3 regions of the Neobacillus sp. BP17 genome follow, and region 1 is predicted to be linked to each of the others. Evidence: riboswitches for the same ligand, from Rfam matches in the RefSeq annotation. Region 1 holds a riboswitch; each other region holds the start of a gene.
What was found. Region 1 has a riboswitch for cyclic di-GMP ahead of AC4QJR_RS23060 (anti-repressor SinI family protein). Riboswitches for the same ligand answer to the same signal wherever they lie in the genome.
Positions count from the first base shown of each region.

Region 1 (5,795 bases):
CCGCTTTCATAAATATTATTTACGATTGGAATTATTATAGCATCTTAACATTAGTTTGTGTATTCAATAAACTAAGCAAGTGAGTTTTATCACCTAAAAAAAGGATGAGCAATAGCCCATCCATCTTCTTAGTTAGTTAGAATATCCTCTATTCTTATTAATTCTTCCTCTGAAAAATCAAGGTTATTTAATGCAGCAACGTTTTCCTCAATTTGACTCACTCTGCTTGCACCTATTAAGACAGAAGTAACTTTTTCTCCGCGTAAAACCCAAGCAAGCGCCATTTGTGAAAGACTCTGACCCCGCTCTGTTGCAATTTCGTTTAATTTTTGAACACGATTCAATACTTCTGAAGTTACATGCTCCTCACGTAAGAACCCTGTAGAGCTTGCTGCACGAGAATCGGCTGGAATCCCTTTTAGGTATTTATTTGTTAATAAACCTTGCGCTAACGGACTAAAAGCGATTGAACCTACCCCGTTTTCCTGAAGCACATCCTGTAAGCCATCCTCTATCCAGCGGTTAAACATCGAATACTTTGGCTGATGGATTAACAAAGGTGTTCCTAACTGATTTAAGATTTTGATAGCTTCTGACGCTTGTTCAGCACTATAATTAGAGATTCCAACATATAACGCCTTGCCTTGACGAACAATAGAATCTAATGCCCCTATGGTTTCCTCAAGTGGTGTATTGGGATCTGGACGGTGGGAATAAAAAATATCAACATAATCAAGTCCCATTCGTTTTAGACTTTGATCTAGACTAGATATCAAGTATTTTCTTGAGCCCCAATCCCCGTATGGACCCGGCCACATCGTATAGCCCGCTTTTGAAGATATGATCATTTCATCACGGTATGGAGCAAAGTCTGTTTTTAAGATTCTACCAAACATTTCTTCAGCCGAACCTGGCGGCGGACCATAATTGTTGGCCAAATCAAAGTGGGTAATGCCTAAATCAAACGCTCTTTTCAGCATTGCCTGTCCATTTTCATATGTATCCACACCGCCAAAGTTGTGCCAAAGTCCAAGTGAAACGGCCGGTAGTAATAACCCTGAACGGCCACTCCGATTATACTTCATTGATTCATAACGATTTTCTGCAGCTTGGTAAACCATGTGGGGTTCCCTCATTTCTATTCACTTTTTGATAAAACTAACACCCAAACTATACCATATCAAATTAATTTTCAGTCAATTCGGGTTCTATATTTGAGTAATAAATAAAATTTCTGATAAAATAAACAGACTACATTTTTCGAGGAGCCAAAAAAATGACAAACAACCAAACATTTATCGGTTATATAGGAACATACACCAAGGGCGGCAGCGAAGGAATCTACACGTTTAAACTAAATTCGGACAAGAAAAGAATCGAAGATATTCAAGTTGCAGCTGCACAGTTAGAGAATCCAACTTATGTCACGATCAGTAAGGACAATCGATACCTCTATTCTGTGGTTAAAGAAGGAGAAAATGGAGGAGTAGTTGCTTATTCCATAAACAGGGAAGGCGGATTAACCGAGCTCAATCGTCAGTTACTTCAGGGCTCATCACCTTGTCATGTGAGTGTTGACAGTAACAACCGTTATGCATTCAGTGCCAATTATCATAAAGGATCGGTAGAATCTTATTTAATTAACCAGGAAGATGGCACGATTCAACCAGCCGCATCGATTATAAAACATGAAGGTTCTGGTCCAGACCCAAGACAAGAGAAACCGCATACCCATTATGCCGGCATCACCCCTGATGAGAATTATCTAGCAGTGGTTGAATTGGGTATTGATGCTTTAATTACTTATGCAGTCAACAGTGATGGGACACTTTCAAAAGCGCACTTTCTCCCATTAAAAGCTGGAAGCGGACCAAGACATTTAGTTTTCCATCCAAACCAAAAATATGCATATATCATGACAGAGTTTAGTTCGGAAGTGATTGTTTTATCCTATCATTCGGAAAATGGTCATTTTACAGAAAAACAATATATTTCTACGCTTCCTGAAGATTTCAACGAGAATAATCAAGGCAGCGCCATTCATATTTCATCTGATGGACAGTTTGTTTACGCGGGTAATCGTGGCCATAACAGTATTGCTGTTTTCCGTGTAGACCAAGAAACGGGAGAACTTAGCTTTGTTGATCGCACCTCCACTGAAGGTGATTGGCCGAGAGATTTTATGTTCGACCCAACAGAGAAATTCATTGTGGCGTCGAACCAAGAGTCCAGTAACCTTGTCTTGTTTTCACGAGATGAAAACACAGGAAAACTTGCATTGATTCAGGCTGATATCGAGGTTCCGTATCCGGTTTGTGTGAAGTTTTTAAATTATTAAAATTAAAAAAACAGCTTAACAAATTGCTCATTAATTTGTTAAGCTGTTTTTTAAATCAATTGAATATTGCGAAAATTAAACACTCAATTACCCCTCTTATTAATTATATTCCGGTTCAATAGTCTTTAATCCAAGGGAGCGATTTAGGAAATCCCTAATTTCATCAATAGAGAGTCCTATCTTTTTAGCTTCATTAATAAGATCTAACCATTCTGTATCAATATCTTGTTCAACGGTTAATGCAGACAAAATTAACCCTCCTAAAATGATTACTATTTTAGGTAACTCAGCCATCCTAGTTAAAAACCTTAGACCTGTAGCTTTGCGTCCCAATCTTTCGAAAGGTTTGCCTTTGTCATTCATAGTATTAAAGTATTAAATTATTATAGAATAAACTAATAGTACTATAGTCTTGATGGAAACTAAATGAAAATATTTCCAAAAATATCGACAGAATTTCGACAAAATTTATATAAACCAATTAATCGTAGTTTAGAAGTTTTAAAACACATTTCTCACATGTTACCTGACCTATTTCAATAAATTTAATTTTTTTAAGGGTCTTCCTATTAATAATCCGATCCTTGTTAAAGACTATACCGCATGCACAATGATTGGAATCCTTCACAATGTGAATCTTGTCTCTTTCTTTTATTAGTGGATATATCATGATTCCCCTTCTTTTCTAATTATTAGTTCCTAAAAAAGAACCCCCCTTGTTCATTATAAAGAAATTGTAGAATTTTGTAAACGGAGAGGAGTTAATTTTACCCAGAGAAATTTCATTCACCTATAATACGAAAGTGGTACATTATTGGATTATTTTAATGTGAATATCCCCGTTTGTTCTTTAAAAGGAACAATGGTAAAATGTAGATTAAGAAATAATAGTTAGTTAGGAGCAAGTATTTTGGATCATCAACCGATACAAGGTAGCTGTAGAATCGATAAGAAAAGAAAGACACAGAAACGATTTCTTTTCATAAAAGTCCTATTGATTATTTTATGGGGCCTATTTTTGTTGGTAAATACCTGGACTGAGAGTATAGAGCGACTAATATATTTACATTCTTTTGGATTAAAGTGGGTTTCAAATCCTGATTTTTTGTCTTTTTTTTATTTTAATGATTTAACTTTGATTCATCCTGAATTTATTAAAATTAAATTAGGACATTTTGTTGGTTTTGCGATCATGGATTTTCTTCTCTTCAATCTAATAAGAAGTCACAAATATTCTATTGGCATATCCATTATTTTTGCGTTTTTTACAGAATTCCTGCAATTGTTTTTTGGTAGAGATGGACGGTTTTACGATTTAGTTATTGACTCATTCGGTATTGTATCGGTATTTTTTATATTAAAAATGCTAAATCGAGATAATAATAAGTAGGACGATTATTGGTAAGGGAGTGACTATTTGCCTTCAATGGATTTTTTGCAAGCTCAGGAAACTCTTAATTTCATGGAGTGGATCTTAAGAGCTGTAATTGGATTCTTCTTTATGCTCATTGTTGCTAAACTAATAGGACAGCGTGCGATTTCTCAATTAAGATTACTTGATTTCGTTATCGCCTTAGTTGTTGGTAATATTATTGCCCATCCATTATCAGATGAGCACCTTGGAATGAAGGGTGCAATGACAACAACCATCGTATTGGTGGTTCTTTATACTGGTGGTTTATTTATCAGTTTAAATTCAACCCGCATAGGAAAGTTTCTAGACCCCGATCCATTTCCTCTTATTAAAGAAGGAGAAATTCTTTATAAAGGGTTAAAGAAAGCAAGAATTTCAATTGATTATTTATTAGCAGAGTTGAGAAAAGAAAAAATTGAGGATGTAAAAAAAGTAGCGTTAGCGTTATGGGAATCGGATGGGAAACTTTCCATTTTCTTAGATCCACAGTATGAGGCGATTACGCCATCCACCTTCCAGATGACAACGAAGCCTTTTGATCTCCCACAGACCGTTATAAGAGAAGGCAAGATTGTTCATCATACACTAGAAGAAAAAAACAAGGATGAAGGGTGGCTTGTTGATACCCTTATGCAAACACATCAAACAGGGATTCGAAATGTTTTGTTAGCCACAATTGATGGGGAAAACAATTTGAGGGTATTCTTTTATAAATAATTGAAAATGAAAAAGACATAAGCCATCTGGTTAGGGTAGATGGCTTATTAATGTGGCAATACGGCCTTTAATAGACTAGTAAGTCTCTTCTTATACAACAAGAGGTACATTTTCTTGCCTTGTGACTGCTCATCTATTTGTGAAGATACTTCATATTTTGATGGCCAAAGCCAGTTTCCGATTTCAATCAATGTATGTTTGACTGTATCATAGCTAAAAAATTGATAATCGAGGAAATCCCAGTACTGCCTAAATCCCTTTAAAGTTTGGGATCCCCTAAGGGTATGATTCACTTTAAATGGGAACATCTTAATTTCGTCTAAGTGAGGAAATTGCTGATAAACGATGGATAAGGTCCTGATGTTCCGCTTTAATGTTTGGTGAGATTCCGCGAGCTGTATGAAATGGTCAAAATCAATCTCCTTTCTCTCCTTGTCAATGACTTGAATAATATCCATAAAATACTTCATTGAATCTAAATTATGGCGCCAGCCGTGAAGGCAAATCATATAAAAGGTATGAAGTGGGGAAAGTTCTTTAATATACCCGGATTGGCTCAGGGGTACCGACTGCTTCCAAAGATCATTTATATTAAACCTCGAGGTACTTCTTTTCACCAAATCCCAATGTAATTCCACCACTAGCGGCGTGGGCGAACCAGGTAATTTCTTGCTAAAACTACAATGAAAATGACCAGGTATGAACTCTTCTTCAACCGTAAAACCTAATGATTTAACAGATTCAATGGCGATAGTAAGATCCTGAATTCTGACTAATAAATCAATATCAGAGGTAGCCCTTGCCCCGATGTTGCCAAAATATTTCTCAGCAAAATAAACCCCTTTCAGCGCAATAACATCTATCTTTTTCTCCTCAAACAACCTCAATAATTGATCGGTTTGATTTTTAATAAAAAGGTTTTGATACAAACCTTTATCATATTCTTCTTTAAGACAAAATTGAAAAAACGCAGGCGTTTGCTCGAGCCTTCCTTGCTGTTTTAACAAATAATAAACCTGAGAGGCAATACCATCATTTTCAATATCCTGAAGAACTTGATGATACAGCCCCTCATCCTGAGGCAGTGATTTCTTATTATCATATAAAAATCTCACGAACTCAAGATTCACCGGCCTCATCTCCCATTTATTAGTTTGAAACTATAGACAAAGGTGTTTCTTTTTTTGAACTATACGATGTTTCGTTGAGTTTTCGATATAAACCTTTTTGTCCCATTAACTCCTCATGTGTTCCCTGTTGAACGATTTTCCCCTCATTCATCACCATGATTACATCAGCGTTTTGAATTGTCGACAAGCGATGGGC
Region 1 is NZ_CM184198.1:4,716,376-4,722,170, forward strand. Features, by position in the region: gene mgrA (L-glyceraldehyde 3-phosphate reductase) at 129-1,121, opposite strand; gene AC4QJR_RS23055 (lactonase family protein) at 1,277-2,338, shown strand; gene AC4QJR_RS23060 (anti-repressor SinI family protein) at 2,438-2,587, opposite strand; cyclic di-GMP riboswitch class I at 2,616-2,699, opposite strand; gene AC4QJR_RS23065 (VanZ family protein) at 3,249-3,728, shown strand; gene AC4QJR_RS23070 (DUF421 domain-containing protein) at 3,765-4,469, shown strand; gene AC4QJR_RS23075 (nucleotidyltransferase domain-containing protein) at 4,517-5,599, opposite strand; gene AC4QJR_RS23080 (ABC transporter ATP-binding protein) at 5,619-5,795, opposite strand, start outside.

Region 2 (5,795 bases), 2.2 Mb from region 1:
TATCGGAACTAATGGTCGTTAGAAACAGGAGAAATCCTATGCCTTTGCATGGTAAGGTGAAAATTCATGCATAAAATTGGTGCAATCATACTCGCTGCAGGTATGTCTAAACGAATGGGTGAACCTAAATTATTACTATCCATACATGGCAAACCTCTTTTTCTTTATGTCCTTGGACCAGTCGTTGAAAGCTCTTTGGATCCGATTATCTTGGTTGCCGGTAAATATATAGAAGAAATCCAACAACATACTATGGACTTACTAGAAATACAGATCATTTTTAACCAGAATTATGCTGCTGGGATGTCCACTTCCCTAAAACTAGGAATCCAATCTATCAAAGAACAGGTGGATGCTGTTATAATTTTCCTAGCGGATCAGCCGCTTGTTTCTAGGACAGTCATCCAATCCTTAATGGAAAATTATGAAGCAAGTAGGAAAGAAGGAATTCGGATTGTCCGCCCAGAATATCAAGGCGAATTAGGCCATCCGGTCTTAATGGATGCAGAATTATTTAACGAATTCCATACAATTGAGGGGGATAGTGGCGGTCATAGCATTATCAAAAAATATAAGCACGTAATGAAGATTGTTTCATTTGACAATCCAATGTGGGGAGCGGATGTTGACACCCCTGATGACTTCATGAAGATGAAACAGTATTTTGATTCAAAACCTAATGAGGAGTGAAGAAATGGCACGTGTATTATTTATTAATGCCGGTTCAGAAGGGCATATCAATCCAACGATTGGAGTTGTAAAAGAACTTGTTTCGCGTGGGGAAGAGGTCGTGTACATTACAATTGAAGATTTTCGTGAGCGGATTGAGAAGACGGGAGCAACAGTGCGTACGTTGGACGGTCAAAAATTTATACAGGCCTTTATCAAAGGTGGGAGAAGTTATTTACCAGAAAGGATTAACGGTCTTCTACATACGGCAGATATTGTTATACCTAGTGTGCTTGAACAGATTGAAGGTGAGCATTTTGATTACATCATCCATGATTCCATGTTTGGTTGTGGACGTTTACTTGCCCAAATCCTAAATCTTCCTGCCATCAATTCTTGTACATCCTTTGCAGAGACAAAGGAATCATTCGATAAACTGCTGGAACGGCTTTCAAAAAATATTCCTACAGAAGCAGCTAAGGAAATTAATGATGAATATCAACGCCTGACAGACATGATAAAGGAAAAATATGATGTCGAGATTGCTTCTCCTTACGAAGTTTTTTGTAATCCAGCCCCACTCACAATCGTCTATACAACTAGAGAGTTTCAACCTTCTGGAGAAGCATTCGACCAAACTTTCAAATTTATAGGTGCTTCCATCTCCACACGATTAATGCAGGATGACTTTGACCTTGATACGATCAAAGGAAAAAGTCCCATTTACATTTCTCTTGGGACAGTTTTTAACCGTGCCATTGATTTTTATAAACTTTGTTTTGCTGCATTTGGAAATAGCGATCATACGGTTGTTATGTCCATTGGGAAGCAAACTCCATTAATTGATTTAGGAGAGATCCCTCAAAACTTTATTGTAAAAAATTATGTTCCACAAACGGAAGTGCTAAAACAGAGTAAATTATTTATCACACATGGTGGAATGAATAGTACCAATGAGGGTTTCTACTACGGAGTTCCGCTTATTGTAATCCCTCAAAGCGCGGATCAGCCGATTATTGCCGGGCAGGTGGCCAATCTCGGAGCTGGTACTACATTACCAGTGCAAGGCTTGACTGCAAATCAACTTCGTGATGCCGCAGATCATGTGTTAAATGAACCATCTTTCCATGAAGCTGCTTCAACTATAAGGGAATCGATTCAAAAATCAGGTGGATATCACCAAGCGGTTGATGAGATTTTTGCTTTTAAAAGAAAATACGTTATATAAATAAAGTTCACATTATTTTAGCTACATTAAATACTTAATGTAAAATGATAGGAGAGGAGTGATATCAAATGAAAGCACAAGTGATTAAAAAATTTGGTGATCCATCTGTTTTTGAGATGGCTAAGGTTCATAAGCCTGAGGCAATTCCTGGGCATGTTGTTATTCATGTAAAAGCAACAAGTGTAAATCCAATTGATACAAAAGTTCGGTCTGGAGTGGTATCTGCAATTGCACCAGAATTTCCAGCGATATTACACGGCGATGTAGCTGGAGTAGTTGTAGAGGTTGGAGACGGAGTATCAGAGTTCAAGATTGGTGATGAAGTCTTTGGTTGCGCAGGTGGTGTGAAAGGAACAGACGGTGCCCTAACTGAGTATATGCTTGCGGATGTGCAGCTTCTAGCTATTAAACCAAGAAATTTAACGATGGCACAAGCAGCGGCGCTTCCTCTCGTAACGATTACAGCATGGGAGTCACTTTATAATCGTGCGAATATTCAAAACGGCCAAACGGTCCTTATTCATGGAGCTACAGGCGGGGTAGGTCATGTCGCCATTCAACTAGCAAAGGTAGCTGGAGCAAAAGTATATACTACAGCTTCATCTGAGGAAAAATTAAACATTGGACAGCGTTTAGGTGCAGATGTGGCCATTAATTATCGAGAACAGTCAGTGGAGGAGTATGTAATAGAACATACAGATGGAAAAGGGTTTGACGTTGTGTTCGATACAGTCGGTGGCGAAAACCTAGATCGATCTTTCCAAGCTGCTGCCACTTACGGAACCGTATTATCCATCGCAGCACGCTCAACGCATGATTTGTCACCTCTGCATGCTAAGGCACTATCATTACATATTACCTTTATGATTTTAAAAATTATGAATAAGGAAAAAAGGCAGGAATATGGGAACATATTACGAAAAGTATCGAATCTTGTAGAGGAAGGGAAACTTCAGCCTTTAGTAGATGAAACGGTTTTTGATTTTGATCAAGTAAATGAAGCACATACTTTTTTGGAATCTAATAAAGCAATTGGAAAGATTGTATTGATAAATAAATGGTAAAATTGTTTTTTTTCTAGAATAAGATTTGATTCTAATTGAAGAGCATTACTGGATTTTTGTTGATAGCAGACTCAAAAAAGCAATAAAATAGTGTAAATGTCTGTGTTAATAAAGATTATGGGAGAAACTAGTTAAAATAATGAAGGTATATAAGTTAAAGAATAACTTTAAAGGTTTAAAAAAGGGAACACAATTCTATTTGATTGCTGAATCTGAATTTATTGGAGTAAAAGATTTTGTTTTAAGAACGGAAGACTTAGCTGTCAGGATTTCAATATATGAAAGGGAACTTCATAAAAATTTTATTTTATTTAAATATGGTTGAAGGGTTTAAACAGTCAATTCTATTTTAAATTTCTACTAGTTTAAATTAGTCTAATGAGGCTCACTTTAAAAGGTCGTTGAAGGAAAAAGGATGCTATAACGGAAAAATCAGAGCTGCCAATTTTGGCAGCTCTTCTAACAACATCCATCATATTAAGAATCAAAAAAAGTTCCATTCAAGGCCATTGTAATATTACTGGTTAACACTCTTTTTGTTATTAGAGAGATGCCAAGTAAAGAAGTGTTTAATCTTCTCCTCTTTTTTCAGAACTTCGCAAAAAACTTCCGCTGCATATTGATTAAAGAACGAACAAACCATTCCTTCTTTTTGTCCACAGCAACTATAAAACGAAAATCTTTTAAATTTTAAATTACTAAAATGATGATACATTTCATAGTTAATATATCCGTTTGGATAAAGATCAACAATTAAATGAAAGTAAGGAAAGGCATTCTTCACCTCAGGCTCTAAGTCCATTTTATCCCAATTTAATTTCACATCAATAAGAAGGCGAATACAATCGTCAAGTTCTTGAACTCCCCAGTCTTGATCTAGTATTGCATATTCCAAATTGATTTTTTTCATAATCTAGCCTCCTAAAATAAGTCCTATTTTAGGCAGCCCAGCCATCATAGTTTAAAACCTTAGACCCGTAGCTTTGCGTCCCAATCTTTCGAAAAGTTTGCCTTTATCTATAAACGATATGTAAATTATATTACAATTTTTTCAAAAATTACAAAATAAAGTTCTACAAATACCGACGTTTTATGAAAAAATTAGAAATCAATTCCCATTTCAAATATATTGTGAGTAGGTGGAAGAAGGGATTCTTGCCAGTAAATCGAATATTTAATTGTCGGAATATTAAAAATGAATGGTGGTGGTTGTATGTCTTCTCCTAGATCTAGGTTTGAAATGATTAATGGAATGGAAGTTCATTTTACAGAATGGGGAGATCCACAGAAACCAGCTGTGGTTTGTTGGCACGGTTTAACTCGAAATGGGCGAGACTTTGATACTTTAGCCCGCCATCTATCCCAAAACTACTATATCCTTTGTCCGGATACAATTGGGCGGGGATTGAGCCAATGGAGTTCTTCCCCCGAAAAGGACTATTGTTTTGAAAACTACAGTAACCTGGCGATTCAATTATTGGACCATTTAGGAATCGAACGGGTCCGATGGGTTGGGACCTCAATGGGTGGAGCCATTGGAATGCGTATTGCTGGAACGCTTAATCATCAGAACCGGATTTCACATTTAGTTTTAAATGACATTGGAGCAGGTGCTTCTGAAAATGCTGTTCAGGATATTGAAGGCATTAAACGAATTATTAGCTATGTAGGGAATCCACCGCAATTTAAAACCTTTAGTGAATTAAAGAAGTATTATCAAACCATTTATACCACATTTGGTCTTTCGAATGAAGAGGAGTGGAATGATTTTACCCAATACTCATGTAGAAGAAGCGATGAGGGTGGAATGAGTCCTGATTATGATCCAAACATTGCTTTGCAATTTCAGCACACAGAAGATCTAAACTTATGGAACTACTGGGAAGCAATTCAATCAAAAATATTACTCATTCGAGGAGAAATTTCCGACGTTCTTCCTCTTGATGTTGCGGAAAAAATGAAGCAAAAACCAAACTGTCAAATGGTAACGATTCCAAAACTTGGTCATGCCCCAGCTTTAAATACGGAAGAGCAAATTAGCCTTATTGAGAATTTTCTTCGGTAAATTGAAAGTTAATCTATTGAATTAGGGATGGATACCTAGGATGTGGCTAGGCAAGGTTTAGTTTAAGTATTTTCAATCTAAAAAGCCGAGCATTTTATTTTGAATTGGGATGCTCGGCTTTTTTTCTATAGATGGTTTTATATACATTAACATTTTTTTAGCTTAAATCTTAAATTATCAAATAACTCCCTAATTATTTATTAAATTTTTCGTACTCTTCAATATAAAGAGCTACAAAACCGCAATTTGGACATACAGATGCTTTAGTCTTTGCAGAAGCACTTTTGAATAATCCTTTACGCTTTTGTTTAATCGTAATTCCAGATAAGTCATATTCCACATTTATTTTACAATCGTTTATCATTTCAGTTTGACATTGAATGCAAATCCTTTTCATTATTAATCCCCCTTATAAATCAAATTAAAGCTAAACTGCTTCGTTTCTTCTTTTTACAATCTTTATACCTATTTTACCATCTCATTACAAATTTCCTTTTATCCTTTCAAGTTAAAAGTCAATAAAACCATTAAAGTAACAACCTAATAGTAAGGTTGGTTTCACCAAAAATACCGACCTCCTTAATGACATAGATACAGGTTTTTTTTCATACTATATTTTGGGGGTGGAATAATGCCACGAGTAAATTATCGAAGTTCAGATGTTGACTTAATGGCAAGGATGATGAGAGCAGAGGCTGAGGGTGAAGGAAAACAAGGAATGTTATATGTTGGTAATGTTATTGTGAACCGCCTTGTAGCCAATTGTTTA
Region 2 is NZ_CM184198.1:2,518,187-2,523,981, forward strand. Features, by position in the region: gene AC4QJR_RS12155 (XdhC family protein) at 1-74, shown strand, start outside; gene AC4QJR_RS12160 (nucleotidyltransferase family protein) at 67-690, shown strand; gene AC4QJR_RS12165 (macrolide family glycosyltransferase) at 695-1,897, shown strand; gene AC4QJR_RS12170 (zinc-dependent alcohol dehydrogenase family protein) at 1,966-2,961, shown strand; gene AC4QJR_RS12175 (hypothetical protein) at 3,479-3,871, opposite strand; cyclic di-GMP riboswitch class I at 3,900-3,983, opposite strand; gene AC4QJR_RS12180 (alpha/beta fold hydrolase) at 4,175-5,026, shown strand; gene AC4QJR_RS12185 (hypothetical protein) at 5,220-5,423, opposite strand; gene AC4QJR_RS12190 (cell wall hydrolase) at 5,658-5,795, shown strand, end outside.
Region 2: it holds a riboswitch for cyclic di-GMP, as region 1 does, so the genes downstream of both, AC4QJR_RS12175 (hypothetical protein) here and AC4QJR_RS23060 (anti-repressor SinI family protein) in region 1, are expected to answer to the same signal.

Region 3 (5,795 bases), 700 kb from region 1:
AAGCTTCGTAACCATCCGTCGGTGGCCATTTGGTGCGGGAACAATGAGAACGATTGGCTCTATGAGGTTGAGTCGGCAGCTGGTAGAATTAACACGCCTTTTTACGGGGAGAAAATTTATCACGAACTCATTCCAGAATTACTAGAAGAACTGGATACAAGCCGCCTTTATTGGCCGAGCTCACCATTTGGCGGAAATGATCATGATTCAGAGGCGGAAGGGGATCGTCATAACTGGCAGGTGTGGCATGGAAATGTGGAGCCGCGTCAATTCGGGGAGAACCTGGGCCAGGATTATAGTGTCGAAGGTGTTTCGTTTAAAAATTATAAAAAAGACTTCACGAAATTCAGTAGTGAATTCGGGATGCATGCATCCGCGAACCGCTATACACTGGAGAAAAATCTTCCGGAGGGAACGTTCTATTGGGGCAGTGATGAAATGTCCTATCGCAACAAGGATTACCATCACCAAAAAGGAATTATGCTGATGGAAGGATATACAGGCATTCCAACGAATATGGAGGAGTATATGAATTTCTCCATGCTGACGCAGGCAGAAGGGTTGAAATGCGGCATCGAGCATTACCGCCGGAATAAGCCGAATACAAGCGGAGCTTTGGTATGGCAATTGAATGATTGCTGGCCTGGGACAAGCTGGTCCATGATTGATTACTATCAGTTACCAAAGGCTTCATGGTATTATGCGAAGAAATTCTTCCATCCATTATTATTAACCATTGATCATGACGCTGGGCAGGATGTCAAGGTATGGGTCGTCAATGACAAGCTGGAAATCTATGAAGATACGCTAGAGTTAAAGATTGTCAGCTTTAGTGGTGAGGTTCTTTTCCAAACTACGGTGGAAGCGACGATACCGGGCAATGCTTCAAAAATGGTCGCTCGATTTACAGAGGACGAGCTTTTAGGTGGATATTCAGCGAATGAAGCGGTGATTTGCTTATCTTCGTTGAATGAAAAAGCACAGCGAAATGTTTACTATTTTAGAGATCATAAGGATCTAGTTTTACCAGAAAGTCCACTAGTCGTTGAGGTGGATACAAAGGAGCAAAAGGTAACGGTCCGTTCTAAAAGCATAGCGAGGATGGTGAAGTTTGAGATCCCAGCTGAGAAAGTTACCTTTAGTGAGAACTTTGTGGATTTGTTGCCTAATGAAACGATCACGATTGAAATTGGTCATTTAGAGAATCATCCCATTGATTTAAGTGAATTAAGAGTGACTGCTATTAATTCTGTAGAGTAGGTGGAGTGTAGGATGAAAGCTGCTGTATTAACGAATAAATTACAATTAAGTGTCAAAGAATTGTCTATTCCGGTTCCATTGGATCAGGAAGTGGTTGTCAAGGTAAAGGCCTGTGGCATTTGCGGAACGGACCAGCATATTTATCACGGACAGCCGGGTTCTGCTGAGGTACAATATCCGATTATACTTGGGCATGAATTAGCCGGGGAAGTGGTTCAGGTAGGCGCCAAGGTTCGCACACTCCAGGTGGGGGACCGCGTTTCGATAGATCCGAATATGTATTGCGGCGAGTGCGAGTATTGCCGCGGCGGCCGTCTACACCTGTGTAACCATTTGCAAGCTGTCGGCGTGACCCGTGATGGCGGAATGGGCGAATATTGTACCGTTCCAGCTGCCAATTGCTATATCCTTCCTGCAGAATTGACGTATGAAGAAGGGGCGATGATTGAGCCGCTTGGGTGTGTACTGCATGGTTTTCAGCAAATCCATATATGGCCTGGCGCTTCGGTGTTAGTGATTGGAGGAGGGTATATTGGCTTAATGATGCTGCAAATGGCGAAGATGTACGGCGGGTCGCCAATCGTTGTCAGTGAGCCAGATGTGTCAAAACATTCCTTAGCACTACAAATGGGTGCAGCTGAAACTGTTACGCCTGCGGATCTTGAGGCGTGTGGGGCTGGCAGGTTTGATATTGTGATAGAATGTGTGGGAAGAAAAGAGAGTATGACGCAGGCGGTGCAAATGGCGAAAAAAGGCGGGATGGTCTTGTTATTTGGTGTCTCTGCCCCTGAAACGAAAATCGAAGTGAGCCCTTTTGATATTTTTTCCAAAGAGTTGACGATTAAAGGGTCTTTTATTAACCCGCATACACATGATCAAGCAATCTCACTCGTACAGCAGGGCAAGATCCTCATTAAACCGCTGCTAAGCCACAGATTTGGCCTTGATGAGCTGCCAACGGTCATGAATGATTATCCGAACATGAACGTCATGAAGGGGATTATTGTTCATCATTAGTTTGAAAGGGAAAGGTAAGTGAATGCCATGCTAGTTGGTGGAATTGAAGCAGGTGGAACGAAGTTTGTTTGTGGGATTGGAACTGAAAAAGGAGAAATACTTGAACAGGTAACCATACCAACAACGGTGCCGGAAGAGACGATGCCGAAAGTGATTGAATTTTTTCAGGAGAAAAAAGTGGACGCCATTGGAATTGGTTCATTTGGCCCGATCGATGTCGATCGAGATAGCCCAACCTTTGGGTTCATTACCGAGACACCGAAGCTTCCGTGGAAAAATTACAACATAACCGGTGAAATTAAGAAGCATTTCGATGTGCCTGTTGGGTTTCATACCGATGTGACAGCTGCAGCCTTGGCGGAAAATACCTGGGGCGCGGCGCAAGGCTTGGATAGCTGTGTCTACATGACGGTTGGAACGGGGATTGGTGTAGGAGCGGTGATCGGCGGAAAGCTTCTTCTGGGAATCACTCATCCGGAAATGGGGCATATCCTTGTAAGGCGTCATCCTGATGATCAGTTTGAGGGTGTATGCCCGTACCATGGAGATTGTCTAGAAGGAATGGCAGCTGGACCAGCAATTGAAAAAAGATGGAATCAAGAAGGGAAGCTGCTCACAGAGCAAATGGAGGTATGGGAGCTAGAAGCCTATTATTTAGCACAGGCATTAATGAATTATATCTTAATCCTGTCCCCTAAGAAAATCATCGTTGGCGGAGGAGTTTCAAAACAAGAACAACTACTGCCGCTTGTTCGTGAGCGGGTGCTGGAGCTATTAAATGGATACGTTCCCGTTTCAGCCTTAACAAAGGGAGAAATCGACCAATACATTGTCCTGCCACATCTAGGGGATCAAGCCGGGCTAACCGGGGCGATTGCACTTGGTGTAACAGCGTATCAGGAAAAAATATCGTAACTGATCATCGTTCCTCATACCTAAGATGAAATATTTTTTGCATTCTAAATTCTCCCGTTTTGTGATAGATTTTTGAAAATCTATCATAAGGCGGGAGTCTTGATTTGGAATCTAGTACATTATATTTACTTTATTATATTGATATCTACATTATTAATGAATCATTTGAATAACTAATTTAATCCAACCGAAAAACGCAAACCATAATGGAACACTTAAAGACGTCCCCCACAATAATCCTAATAAAAGATTCCCTTGCTTGTCCATGAAATCCACTCCTATTGTTAGTTGTAGATAAATCAGGTAATGCACGGTTCAGTTTTTTAGTATATTTGTAAACGCTTTCAGTTTCTTTTTTTATATGATAACCAATTAAGGATGGGAATAAAGTAGAAATATGCAAATAATATACAAAATATTTTCGACAAATCTACTGATTAAATTTTTCATTCCAAGGTGGAGGGCTCAATCTATTATTTACTATTTTTCAATTAGAAGGAGAATGCCTCTCCTCAGTGAAAGATCTTACGTAGGATAAAATAGACGATTACCCATAAAGGAATGGATAAAAGAATCCCCCAAAGGCAGCCCCTGCCGAAATTTCTCCCATCTTCTTTCTCTGCCATGTGATCACTCCACTTCCGAAACAGGTTGCTTATCACTATTTAACCACGTATGGATGAACGGGTATCATTAAATCGTTCGATGAATAGTTACAAAATTCATGGCATTGTCGAACAGAATCAATAATGAAAGAGTTTGCAATTGCCAGATTATTAACATATAAATAGGTTAATTGCTCTATTTATTACTAGAAACAATTAGTATATTATCAATGAAAGCACATAGTTCGTACGAAAGGGCAAATCCATTGAAAAGTGGAGGCGCAAAACTAAAGGGGCTAAGGTTCTAAAACTATGCCAGCCAGCTGCCGAATATGATCACCTTACGACGGATTATGAATATACTCTGGGAGGTTATACTATGGTTATCTTTATTGCAGGCTTATTTGTTGGATCGTTCTCTATGCTTACAGTAATGAGTCTTATGGTTGCAGCTAAAAGAGGAGACCAACTACTTGAATCACAACGATAATTTGAAAGCGTTTTCTAAACAACCTCAACTTTTGGGGTTGTTTTTATTTTTCATAATAAGTTAATTACATATAATTAAACAAAACGGAAGGGGAGAACGGGGTTTAGAGACTATATATTGCAAGAGAGTAGCAATTAAGTGTTTGCTTGCTGCTGTCTTTGCTTATACATCGCCATTACTTGTTTTACTGTGGTATAAACTTCCTGTGTGGAATGGAAGATTACCCGAATTTCGGATACTATGGATTTAATATAAAGGGTTAAAAATAAGGGGAAATAGGACAGAGGAGAAATTAGTGAATGCTTCAAAAACTATGTGACTTTTTGGTAATGACTTATCAATTTCTATTAGTTCAAATTTTAGTTGGAAATAATTGTTAGATGAGTGCTAATTTTTAGAAGATGATAACCATGAAGAAGTATTATCCATTGATGAGTTAAATATTTTTGAACAGTTTTAACCATTGATTTTGAAAGGGGCTTTATGTGCCTTAAAATTGATTTCCTTCTTTAATGACCCCTTGAATAATTTGACGTTGTCGTGTTTGACGACCAAAGTCACCTCGAGGATCTTCATGCCTCATTCGAGAGAAGGCTAAAGCCTTTTTGCCATTTAGATTTAGCTCTCCCTTTTTAAAGTGGAAGCCCGCTTCGGTAAAGTCTAAATCATTCTGCACAGTAACTCCACCCACAGCCATTTACAATATCCTGAAAACCTTCCATATTCACTTTCATGTAATAATCGATTGGAATATCGAGGAAGAATCATCTTGTGGAGGGAGGAGTCTACTCAAATCGTCATTAAGAAAATATTGAGTACTTTTTCTATACCGCATAAAATCAGTTTCCTCAGCAGCATCCCAATGGTAACTCCATTAATACCATAGATTTAAGCATACCTTTTATTATTATCCAAAATCATGACTAAAGGTATACCAATAATAGAAAGTTGGTGTAACAAAAAGTATCAGCCTATAAGGGTAATAAAATTCCCTCAAGACTTTCCAAAACACGAATGATATATATAAAATAATTAATATTTTTTACACGTATGAACTATAAATATTATTCTTCAGATAAAATGTATAAATTCTGGTATAATATTTAAATAAACTTTACAAATTCAACATTTATCGACAACAATCTTAATATTATTGACTTTCTTATTTAAATAAATCTTTCTGTATTTTTTACCAAATTATTTCCAAATTCATAAAAGCACTAGAAAAGAGAGTGGAAATATAGTTTAATAATACAGTTGCCATGTAATGTGATAAAAGTACTATGCACTTAACATAAATTGACAAATACATTTTATATAAAATAAATGAGAAAATAAAAAGAGAAAATATATTAATAAGGGATGGGATATTATGATATACGCTGAAATACTTGCTGGTGGAAAGGGAACACGGATGGGGAACGTCAACATGCCTAAGCAATTTCTCACCTTAAATAATAAGCCAATTTTAATTCATACACTTGAAAAGTTTATTTTAAATCCTGATT
Region 3 is NZ_CM184198.1:5,414,781-5,420,575, reverse strand. Features, by position in the region: gene AC4QJR_RS26440 (beta-mannosidase) at 1-1,260, shown strand, start outside; gene AC4QJR_RS26435 (zinc-dependent alcohol dehydrogenase family protein) at 1,273-2,277, shown strand; gene AC4QJR_RS26430 (ROK family protein) at 2,305-3,192, shown strand; cyclic di-GMP riboswitch class I at 4,044-4,128, shown strand; gene AC4QJR_RS26425 (DUF3789 domain-containing protein) at 4,177-4,287, shown strand; partial or broken gene AC4QJR_RS26420 (LCP family glycopolymer transferase) at 4,790-5,048, opposite strand; gene AC4QJR_RS26415 (IspD/TarI family cytidylyltransferase) at 5,660-5,795, shown strand, end outside.
Region 3: it holds a riboswitch for cyclic di-GMP, as region 1 does, so the genes downstream of both, AC4QJR_RS26425 (DUF3789 domain-containing protein) here and AC4QJR_RS23060 (anti-repressor SinI family protein) in region 1, are expected to answer to the same signal.